DNA from 3 places in the Pseudomonas sp. TH04 genome. Region 1 is predicted to be linked to each of the others. Evidence: predicted binding sites of a transcription regulator. Region 1 holds the regulator's gene; each other region holds the start of a gene.
What was found. Region 1 encodes sigma-54, which starts transcription at its own class of promoters, with help from an activator protein. Its sites were predicted from a motif close to ANTGGCATNNANNTTGCTNT; they were not measured.
Positions count from the first base shown of each region.

Region 2: flgB (flagellar basal body rod protein FlgB) is a predicted target of sigma-54. The motif match lies at 1,342-1,361, and genes of this name have one in related genera.
Region 3: glnK (P-II family nitrogen regulator) is a predicted target of sigma-54. The motif match lies at 1,991-2,010, and genes of this name have one in related genera.

Region 1 covers NZ_JAEKEA010000001.1:2,534,789-2,538,064, reverse strand. The annotation lists gene rapZ (RNase adapter RapZ) at 1-114, opposite strand, end outside; gene ptsN (PTS IIA-like nitrogen regulatory protein PtsN) at 117-581, opposite strand; gene hpf (ribosome hibernation-promoting factor, HPF/YfiA family) at 594-899, opposite strand; gene JFT85_RS11435 (RNA polymerase factor sigma-54) at 975-2,468, opposite strand; gene lptB (LPS export ABC transporter ATP-binding protein) at 2,653-3,276, opposite strand, start outside.
Region 2 covers NZ_JAEKEA010000001.1:5,074,056-5,077,331, forward strand. The annotation lists gene cheR (protein-glutamate O-methyltransferase CheR) at 1-197, shown strand, start outside; gene JFT85_RS22890 (hypothetical protein) at 288-1,073, opposite strand; gene flgB (flagellar basal body rod protein FlgB) at 1,403-1,810, shown strand; gene flgC (flagellar basal body rod protein FlgC) at 1,814-2,266, shown strand; gene flgD (flagellar hook assembly protein FlgD) at 2,283-3,014, shown strand; gene flgE (flagellar hook protein FlgE) at 3,046-3,276, shown strand, end outside.
Region 3 covers NZ_JAEKEA010000001.1:3,770,133-3,773,408, reverse strand. The annotation lists gene JFT85_RS16805 (ammonium transporter) at 68-1,408, opposite strand; gene glnK (P-II family nitrogen regulator) at 1,444-1,782, opposite strand; gene JFT85_RS16795 (accessory factor UbiK family protein) at 2,204-2,464, shown strand; gene JFT85_RS16790 (YifB family Mg chelatase-like AAA ATPase) at 2,625-3,276, shown strand, end outside.

The sequences.
Region 1 (3,276 bases):
CGGCAGCAAACCGGCGGGCAGGTTGTCGATGCAATAAAAACCGTTGTCCTCAAGGACGTTGAGGGCGGTGCTTTTACCCGAGCCGGAGCGGCCGCTGACGATGATCAAACGCATGATTACTGCCCGTTTTGTTCATCCAGGACAACCTGATAGAGCGCCTCGTTGCTGTCGGCGCTGCGCAGTTTGTCGCGTACTTCCTTGCGGTCGAGCATGCTGGCGATCTGCCGGAGCAGTTCCAGGTGCGCATCGGTGGCGGCTTGCGGGACCAGCAGGACGAAGAGCAGGTCAACCGGGGCGCCGTCGATGGCGTCGAAATCGATGGGGGCGTCTAGGTGCAGCAGGGCGCTGATTGGAGACTCACAGCCTTGCAGGCGGCAGTGAGGAATCGCGATGCCGTTGCCAAAGCCAGTAGAACCAAGCTTTTCACGGGCGATCAGAGCCTCAAAGACAGCTTGCGTATCCAGGTCGGGCACTTCACGGCCGATCAGATTGGCAATTTTTTCGAGGGTTTTCTTTTTGCTGCCGCCCGGCACGTTCACCTGGGAACGGCCGGGGGTCAGGATGGTTTCAAGTCGAATCATGGGTGGGGAGTGTTAGCGGCCAGTGCCTTGAAGAAGGCTCTGCTGCTTTTCCTTATGCTTTTTAAGTTGGCGGTCAAGCTTGTCAGTCAAGGCATCGATCGATGCATACATGTCTTCATGCTCGGCATTGGCGACCACTTCGCCACCGGGTATCTGCAAGGTCGCTTCAATTTTCTGCTGAAGCTTATCGACCTTCATGATGACCTGCACATTGGTGATCTTGTCGAAATGACCCTCGAGTCGTTTCAGCTTCTGCTCGACATATTCGCGCAATGGAGGGGTGACTTCTACATGGTGTCCACTGATGTTGACTTGCATACAGCTTCTCCTTCGTTGCCAGTGCATAAAGCGACAGGCAAAAGCGCCTGCCACTGGAACGCTATGGCCCGCCCGTCACATCAAACGCTTACGCTCGCTGGAAGGCGCGATCCCGAGGGACTCGCGGTACTTGGCGACGGTTCGACGGGCGACCTGAATGCCTTGTGCCTCCAGTAAACCAGCGATCTTGCTGTCACTCAACGGCTTTTTCTGATTTTCCGCGGCAACCAGTTTTTTAATGATCGCGCGGATCGCCGTGGACGAGCATTCGCCGCCTTCGGAGGTACTTACGTGGCTGGAGAAAAAGTATTTCAGCTCATAAATACCCCGTGGGGTATGCATGAATTTCTGCGTGGTTACCCGGGAAATCGTCGATTCATGCATGCCAACCGCCTCAGCGATATCGTGCAGGACCAAGGGTTTCATGGCCTCGTCACCATATTCGAGGAAGCCGCGCTGGTGCTCGACGATCTGAGTGGCCACTTTCATCAGGGTTTCGTTGCGGCTTTGCAGGCTCTTGATGAACCAGCGCGCTTCCTGCAACTGATTGCGCATGAAGGTGTTATCGGCACTGGTGTCGGCACGGCGCACAAAACCTGCGTATTGCGGGTTGACGCGCAGGCGAGGCACCGACTCCTGGTTCAGTTCCACCAGCCAACGCTCGTTGTCTTTGCGCACGATTACATCGGGAACGACGTATTCGGCTTCGCTGGACTCGATCTGCGAGCCCGGGCGGGGGTTAAGGCTCTGTACCAGCTCGATGACCTGGCGCAGGTCGTCTTCCTTGAGCTTCATGCGGCGCATCAGCTGGCTGTAATCGCGGCTGCCCAGCAGGTCGATGTAGTCGGTGACCAGGCGCTGGGCTTCGGCGAGCCACAGGGTCTTGGCGGGCAGTTGGCGCAGTTGCAGCAACAGGCACTCGCTCAGTGTGCGGGCGCCGATGCCGGCGGGCTCGAACTGCTGGATGCGGTGCAGGACGGCTTCGATTTCGTCCAGTTCGATGTCCAGTTCCGGATCGAAAGCCTCAAGGATCTCTTCGAGCGTCTCGTCGAGGTAACCCTGGTTATTGATGCAGTCGATCAGGGTCACGGCGATCAGGCGATCGGTGTCGGACATCGGCGCCAGGTTCAATTGCCACAGCAAATGGCTCTGCAGGCTTTCGCCGACGGAGGTGCGGGTGGTGAAGTCCCACTCGTCATCATCATTGCTGGGCAGGCTGCTGGCGCTGGTCTGGTAAACGTCTTCCCAGGCGGTGTCCACCGGAAGCTCGTTGGGAATGCGTTCGTTCCATTCGCCTTCCTCAAGGTTGTCCACCGTAGGGGCGGTTTCCTGATAGGAAGGTTCCTGCACGTCGGAGTTGGGTTTTTGCTCGATGTTGTCGGCCAGCGGGTCTGCATTATCGAAGTCGTCGCCTTCTTCCTGGCGTTCGAGCATCGGATTGGACTCCAGGGCCTCCTGGATTTCCTGTTGCAGGTCCAGGGTCGACAATTGGAGCAGGCGGATGGCCTGTTGCAGCTGCGGTGTCATCGTCAGCTGCTGGCCCATTCTCAGGACTAGCGATGGTTTCATGGCAGGGGCTTAACACCTTATTCGCCGGCGCAATGCGCCATCCACGACAGGGCGCGTGAGCGCCAAACATAAGCAAATTATATGCCTGATGTCGGGGGCTTTGCCTAGAGCGCGGTAACAATAAAAAACCAGAGGTTTTTATTGACTCCCGCGCGCTTTGGCGAACGGCCAGACACCACAGTGCTTACAGGCGGAACTCGTGGCCCAGGTACACTTCCTTGACCAGTTCGTTGGCCAGGATGGTGGCGGAGTCGCCTTCGGCGATCAGCTGGCCATCGTTGACGATATAAGCCGTTTCACAGATATCCAGGGTCTCACGGACGTTGTGGTCGGTGATCAATACACCGATACCCTTGGCCTTGAGGTGATGGATGATCTGCTTGATATCGCCGACCGAGATCGGGTCGACACCGGCGAAGGGTTCATCCAGCAGGATGAATTTCGGCGCGGTGGCCAGGGCGCGGGCGATTTCCACACGACGACGTTCACCACCGGACAAGCTCATGCCGAGGTTGTCGCGGATGTGGTTGATATGGAATTCCTGCAGCAGGCTTTCCAGCTCTTTGCGGCGGCCGTCACGGTCGAGTTCCTTGCGGGTCTCGAGGATCGCCATGATGTTGTCTGCTACCGACAATTTGCGGAAGATCGACGCTTCCTGGGGAAGATAGCCGATACCTGCGCGTGCACGACCGTGCATCGGCTGGTTGCTGACGTCCAGGTCGTCGATCAAGACACGGCCCTGATCCGCCTGGACCAGGCCGACAATCATATAGAAGCACGTGGTCTTGCCGGCGCCGTTGGGGCCAAG
Region 2 (3,276 bases), 2.5 Mb from region 1:
AGTTCGACATGGTGTTCTGCCGCAACGTGCTGATCTACTTTTCGGCGGAAGTGAAGAAGGACATCCTGTTGCGCATTCACGGCACGCTCAAGCGCGGCGGTTACCTGTTCCTCGGGGCGTCCGAGGCGTTGAACGGCCTGCCGGATCATTACCAGATGGTGCAGTGCAGCCCCGGCATCATTTACCAGGCGAAGTGATGGGGGGTTGAGTCAAAACAAACGGGAGGCCCGCAAGGGCCTCCCGTTTTTCATGGGCTCAAAGTAGGGGTGCCGACGGCTCGGAGTGACTCAGGGCCTAGCGATCATTCGGATATTGCCCAGGGAAAGACGATGAATCCCGTTGGGTACCTTCGCATTGAAAATGCCTAGACGGACGTCGCCCGTCAGGGGCGCCGTGAATGTCCCTGTCCCGGTTTGCCGCTGTGCGCTGGTAATGTTCTGTACGTCGGTGCCGATCCGGCTGCCATTTATCGTCATGTACAGGGTCGAGCCGTCACTGGTGGCCATACCGCCAATGACCTCGAAGCTGCAATCGTACGTGCGCCCTGCAATCACCGGCACTGCGCGGGAAATGATGTGGGCACTGGTTGCTTGGCTGTTGGGGATGTCGGCCACCACGCTGCCATTGCTAATACGCAGCAACCCGCCGACGTAAGGCCCCTGAGGTACCCAGCCTTGGAAAGTGCCATCGCTGAAATCCCATACGGTGGTTGGGGTGGGGGGGACGACGACGGGGCCTTTATTAATGCTCACCGTCGCGGTCGGCGCGGAAGAAATGACCCTGTTACGGCTGATGCGCAACAGTAGTTGTACGTAGTTGCCTATGTTGGCTTCAACAAACGCCCGGGGTATCGAAATGTTGAGAGAGGGCGCATCTGCCCCTACCTCAAAGCTTTGGTTGTACACGCCGCCGGTGATGCTGCTGCTCATGTTTACATTGATGAAATCGGCTCGCAGCACGGGAATAGCGGAGGTCAATTCTGCGTAGTTACCCACCAGCAGGTTGGTGTTCAGGTTCGGGATCGGCTGGGCTGTGTCTTGTAACTTGAAGCCGAGGGTCGGGATGGTCAGCATGTAGAGCCTCTGCGCTATTCAGGAAAGGGTGTCCGCGCAATCAAGCATCCGGGGCGGCAGGCTCCGCAACTGTCAGAAATGACAGTGCGGACCAACGGTCAGGCCTGCCGGTACCCTCGATGTCCTCCTCTGCACCATTGCCGCCCATGTGTAAAAGCGGCAACCGCGGTTGCCGCTTTCCTGGCGCCACGCGGAAGTTCGTTGCCGCTTTTCTGGCATTGCCGCCGGCATTCCCCTCGCAAACCCTTGAATTACGGGCCTTGAACGAATTGGCATGCGCCTTGCTATAACCCAGATACGAAAAGCAGGTCAGCCTAAAGGTTTCCGCCATGAGCATCAGCTTCGATAAAGCGCTCGGTATCCACGAACAAGCCCTGGGCTTCCGCGCCCAGCGTGCTGAAGTCCTGGCCAACAACATTGCCAACGCCGATACCCCGAACTACAAGGCTCGGGACCTGGACTTCTCCGCTGTGCTCGCGGCGCAGCAGGACAAGACCAAGAACGGCACCTTTGCCTTGAACATGACCAACAGCCGTCATATTGAAGCGCAAGGCCTGGGCAGTGGTGACGAGTCGCTGCTGTATCGCACGCCGATGCAACCATCGATCGATCAGAACACCGTGGATGCCCAACTTGAGCAATCGGCCTACGCCGAGAACTCGGTGAACTTCCAGGCCAGCTTCACCCTGCTCAACAGCAAATTCAAAGGGCTGATGTCAGCCCTGCGTGGAGAATAAGCCATGTCCCTAGCCAGTGTTTTCAATATTGCCGGCAGTGGCATGAGCGCGCAGACCACGCGTTTGAACACCGTCGCCAGTAACATCGCCAACGCCGAGACCGTGTCTTCGAGCATTGACCAGACTTACCGCGCCCGTCACCCGGTGTTCGCCACCATGTTCCAGGGCGGCCAGGCCGGCCAGAGCGGTAGCGGCGATTCGCTGTTCCAGAATCAGGATGCCGCAGGCCAAGGCGTGCAGGTACTCGGTGTGGTCGAAGACCAGAGCAACCTGGAGGCCCGTTACGAGCCTAACCACCCCGCCGCGAACGAAAAGGGTTACGTGTACTACCCCAACGTCAACGTGGTCGAGGAAATGGCCGACATGATTTCCGCCAGCCGCTCGTTCCAGACCAACGCGGAAATGATGAACACCGCCAAAACCATGATGCAGAAGGTCCTGACCCTGGGTCAGTGATAAGGGGCGCCAAATAATGGCCATCGTTGATACCACTTCTACACCCAACACGGCGGTTCAGGACCTGTTCAACACCAAGGTCAAGACCGCGACGGACAACAGCGGCCTCAACTCGGCTGCCAAGGCGGCCACGGGTAACCAGGCGCTGGGCAAAGATGCGTTCCTGCAGCTGCTGGTGACCCAACTGAAAAACCAGAACCCACTGTCGCCTCAGGACAACGGCGCGTTCGTGGCGCAGTTGGCGCAGTTCAGTAGCCTGGAAGGCATCAACACGCTGAACGACTCGGTGAATTCGATCTCCAGCAACTTCAGCTCCTCGCAGGCGCTGCAGGCGTCGTCGCTGGTTGGGCGTTCGATCATCACCCAGACCGATAAGGCGATGGTTGATACCAGCAAGAGCATGACCGGTTCGGTGGCGGTAACGTCGGCGACGGGCAACGTCTCCGTCAAGGTCACCGACAAGGACGGCAATGTGGTGCGCACCATCGATATGGGCACCCAGAGCGCCGGCGATTCCAGTTTTATCTGGGACGGCAAGAACGACAAAGGTGAGGTCGCGCCAGCCGGGACTTACACCTTCGCGGCCAGCACCAAGAATGACAAGGGCGACTCGGTTGCTCTGCTGACGTCGCTGCCGGCAACGGTGACCAGCGTGACGTTGAGCAAGACCGGCGGCGAAATGCTGCTGAACCTGGCTGGCGGCATGGGCAGCGTCAAGCTGTCGCAAATTCAGACTATCGGTACATAGAGCCGGCTCAATACGGCAGAGGGAGAGAAACATGTCTTTTAATATCGGCCTTAGCGGTCTCTATGCGGCCAACAAACAACTGGACGTCACTGGCAACAACATTGCCAACGTTGCGACCACCGGTTTCAAATCGTCCCGCGCGGAGTTTTCGGACATTTACGCGGCGTCCAAGCTCGGCACCGGCCAGAACAGTGTCGGCAGCGGTGTGAACCTGGCGGCAGTGTCACAGCAATTCACCCAGGGCGACGTCAACAACACCGGC
Region 3 (3,276 bases), 1.2 Mb from region 1:
CGTCCTATCACTGACAAACACCAGACAAAAAAATGCCCGGCAAGCCGGGCATCTTTTTTTCGCGTACTTACAAGTTGTAGCCGCGTTCGTTGTGTTGCGCCAGATCGAGGCCGACAGCCTCTTCTTCGTCGGTGACCCGCAGGCCCATGACCGCATCCAGCACCTTGAGGATGATGAAGGTCACGATGGCCGTGTAGATCACGGTGAAGCCGACGCCTTTGCACTGGATCCAGACTTGCGCCGCGATGTCAGTGGTCGCCGCGTTGAAGCCGCCCAGGGAAGGGGCTGCGAATACGCCGGTCAGGATCGCGCCGAGGATACCGCCGATACCGTGCACGCCGAAGGCGTCCAGGGAGTCGTCGTAGCCCAGCTTGCGTTTCAGGGTAGTTGCGCAGAAGAAGCACACCACGCCTGCCGCCAGGCCGATAACCAGAGCGCCCATCGGGCCCACGGTGCCGGCAGCCGGGGTGATTGCAACCAGGCCGGCGACCACGCCCGAGGCAATGCCCAGTGCGCTTGGCTTACCGTGGGTGACCCACTCGGCGAACATCCAGCCCAGCGCCGCCGCAGCGGTAGCAATCTGGGTGACCAGCATCGCCATACCGGCAGTGCCGTTGGCCGCAGCAGCGGAACCGGCGTTGAAGCCGAACCAGCCAACCCACAACATGGCCGCACCCACCAGGGTATACCCGAGGTTGTGAGGTGCCATTGGGGTGGTCGGGAAGCCTTTACGCTTGCCGAGTACCAGGCACGCCACCAGGCCAGCCACACCGGCGTTGATATGCACCACGGTGCCGCCCGCGAAGTCCAGCACGCCCCAGTCGCCCAGCAACGAACCCGGACCGCCCCACACCATGTGGGCGATTGGTGCGTAGACCAGGGTGAACCAGACGCCCATGAAAATCAGCATCGCGGAGAACTTCATACGCTCAGCGAAAGCACCGACGATCAGCGCAGGTGTAATGATCGCGAACGTCATCTGGAAGGTGACGAACACCGCCTCAGGGAACAGCGCCGCAGGGCCGGTGATGCTCGCCGGAGTCACACCCGACAGGAACAGTTTGGACAGGCCGCCCACGAACGAGTTGAGGTTGACGACGCCGGCTTCCATACCCGTAGTGTCGAACGCCATGCTGTAGCCGTAAACGAACCACAAAATGGTGATCAGACCGGTGATGGCGAAGCACTGCATCATCACGGAAAGAATGTTTTTGGAACGAACCATGCCGCCGTAGAACAGCGCCAGGCCTGGAATGGTCATGAACAGCACCAGCGCGGTGGATGTGAGCATCCACGCCGTGTCGCCGGAATTGAGGACTGGAGCAGGGGCTGGGTCCGCCGCCAATGCCAAGGCCGGCATTACGAGGGACAACAGGGCTCCTAGCCCTGCGAATTTACGCAGAGTCATATTGTTTTCTCCTGGGGCGTTGGGGGTTTGGCGGCTTAGATTGCGTCGGTATCGGTTTCGCCGGTACGGATGCGAATAGCCTGTTCCAGATTGACCACGAAGATCTTGCCGTCACCGATCTTGCCGGTGTTGGCCGCCTTGGTTATCGCCTCGATAACCCGGTCAAGATCCTTGTCGTCAATGGCGACATCAATCTTCACCTTCGGCAGAAAATCGACCACGTATTCCGCGCCGCGATACAGCTCGGTGTGACCCTTCTGCCGACCGAAGCCTTTGACCTCAGTAACGGTAATGCCCTGCACGCCGATCTCGGACAACGACTCGCGTACATCGTCCAACTTGAACGGCTTGATGATGGCAGTGACTAGCTTCATGAAAACTCTCTCCCGAATTGGTGGACTTGCCCCAGGAAAACAAACCCGTCTCAAGTCTAAGCGCAGTGCCTGGCTTTGTAACGCGTCGTCGCCTCGGCATTTGCCGTTGCGACGCCAGCGAACCACTGGTGACGAAACCTGTACCCCTGATCCGTCGGCGCACTGCATTCGTCACAGCGACTGCATCAGTGCATGGGTCATGATCGTCTAAGCAGAAAGCTTGCCAGCTCCGTAAAAACCACTGAAATCAGTCCGTTGCCCACTTATGCCCACCTGCGGGGCTTTATCGCGACGCCAATGCGCACAAAAACAGTGCGTAGCCGCCCGGCCCCCTGCGCGAAAAGCGTGCGTCTGCGACCGTGAAAAGACTATAGACGCTGCGTGATACACTGCCCGCCAACAGTTTTCCGGAATATTTCCCATGCTCGCGCCCAAAGACCTCCTCGACGCCCTGAGCGGCCACGCCTCTCGCTTGTTCAGCGGCGACACCCCGTTGCCCCGCAACGAAATCGAAAGCCAGTTCAAAGCGTTGCTGCAAAGCGGCTTCAGCAAGCTCGACCTGGTGAGCCGGGAAGAGTTTGACAGCCAGATGGTCGTGCTGGCCCGCACCCGTGCGCGGCTGGAGAGCCTGGAGGCGAAGGTGGCGGAGTTGGAAGCGCGGCTCGCACCCACTGCCGAGTAACGGTCACAACTCAGTCAACGGTGGGAGCAAGCCTGCTCCCACATGAGTTTTTTCGCTGCACCTCGGATACGTTCTGTAAAACCTCCCCCGCCTCGCTCTCCACCCCCTCGTCTACCCTTGAAAAACCGCAGGAAGCGGCCCTCTCTTTCAAGGAACGAGCATGTCCCTCGCTATCGTCCACAGCCGCGCCCAGATTGGCGTCGAAGCCCCTGCCGTCAGCGTTGAAGTGCATATGGCCAACGGTCTGCCCTCCCTGACGCTGGTAGGCCTGCCGGAAACTGCCGTCAAGGAAAGCAAGGACCGCGTGCGCAGCGCCATCCTTAACTCAGCGCTGCAATACCCCGCCCGCCGCATCACCCTCAACCTCGCGCCTGCCGACCTGCCCAAGGACGGCGGGCGTTTTGATTTGGCGATTGCCCTAGGGATTCTCGCAGCCAGCGTGCAGGTGCCGGCGTTGATGCTGGACGACGTGGAATGCCTGGGGGAGCTGGCGCTGTCGGGTGAGGTGCGCGCAGTAAAAGGCGTGTTGCCGGCGGCGCTGGCAGCACGCAAGGCCGGGCGCACCGTGATAGTGCCTCGGGCCAATGCCGAGGAAGCGTGCCTGGCGTCGGGGTTGAAGGTGATTGCGGTAGATCACTTGCTGCAGGTGGTGGCGCACCTGAACGGGCAAGTACCGATTGAGCCCTACAAGTCCGACGGGCTGCTGTACCTGAACAAACCCTATCCGGATTTGAGTGAGGTGCAAGGGCAGCTGGCGGCCAAACGCGCGTTGCTGATCGCGGCGGCGGGCGCGCATAACCTGCTGTTCAGCG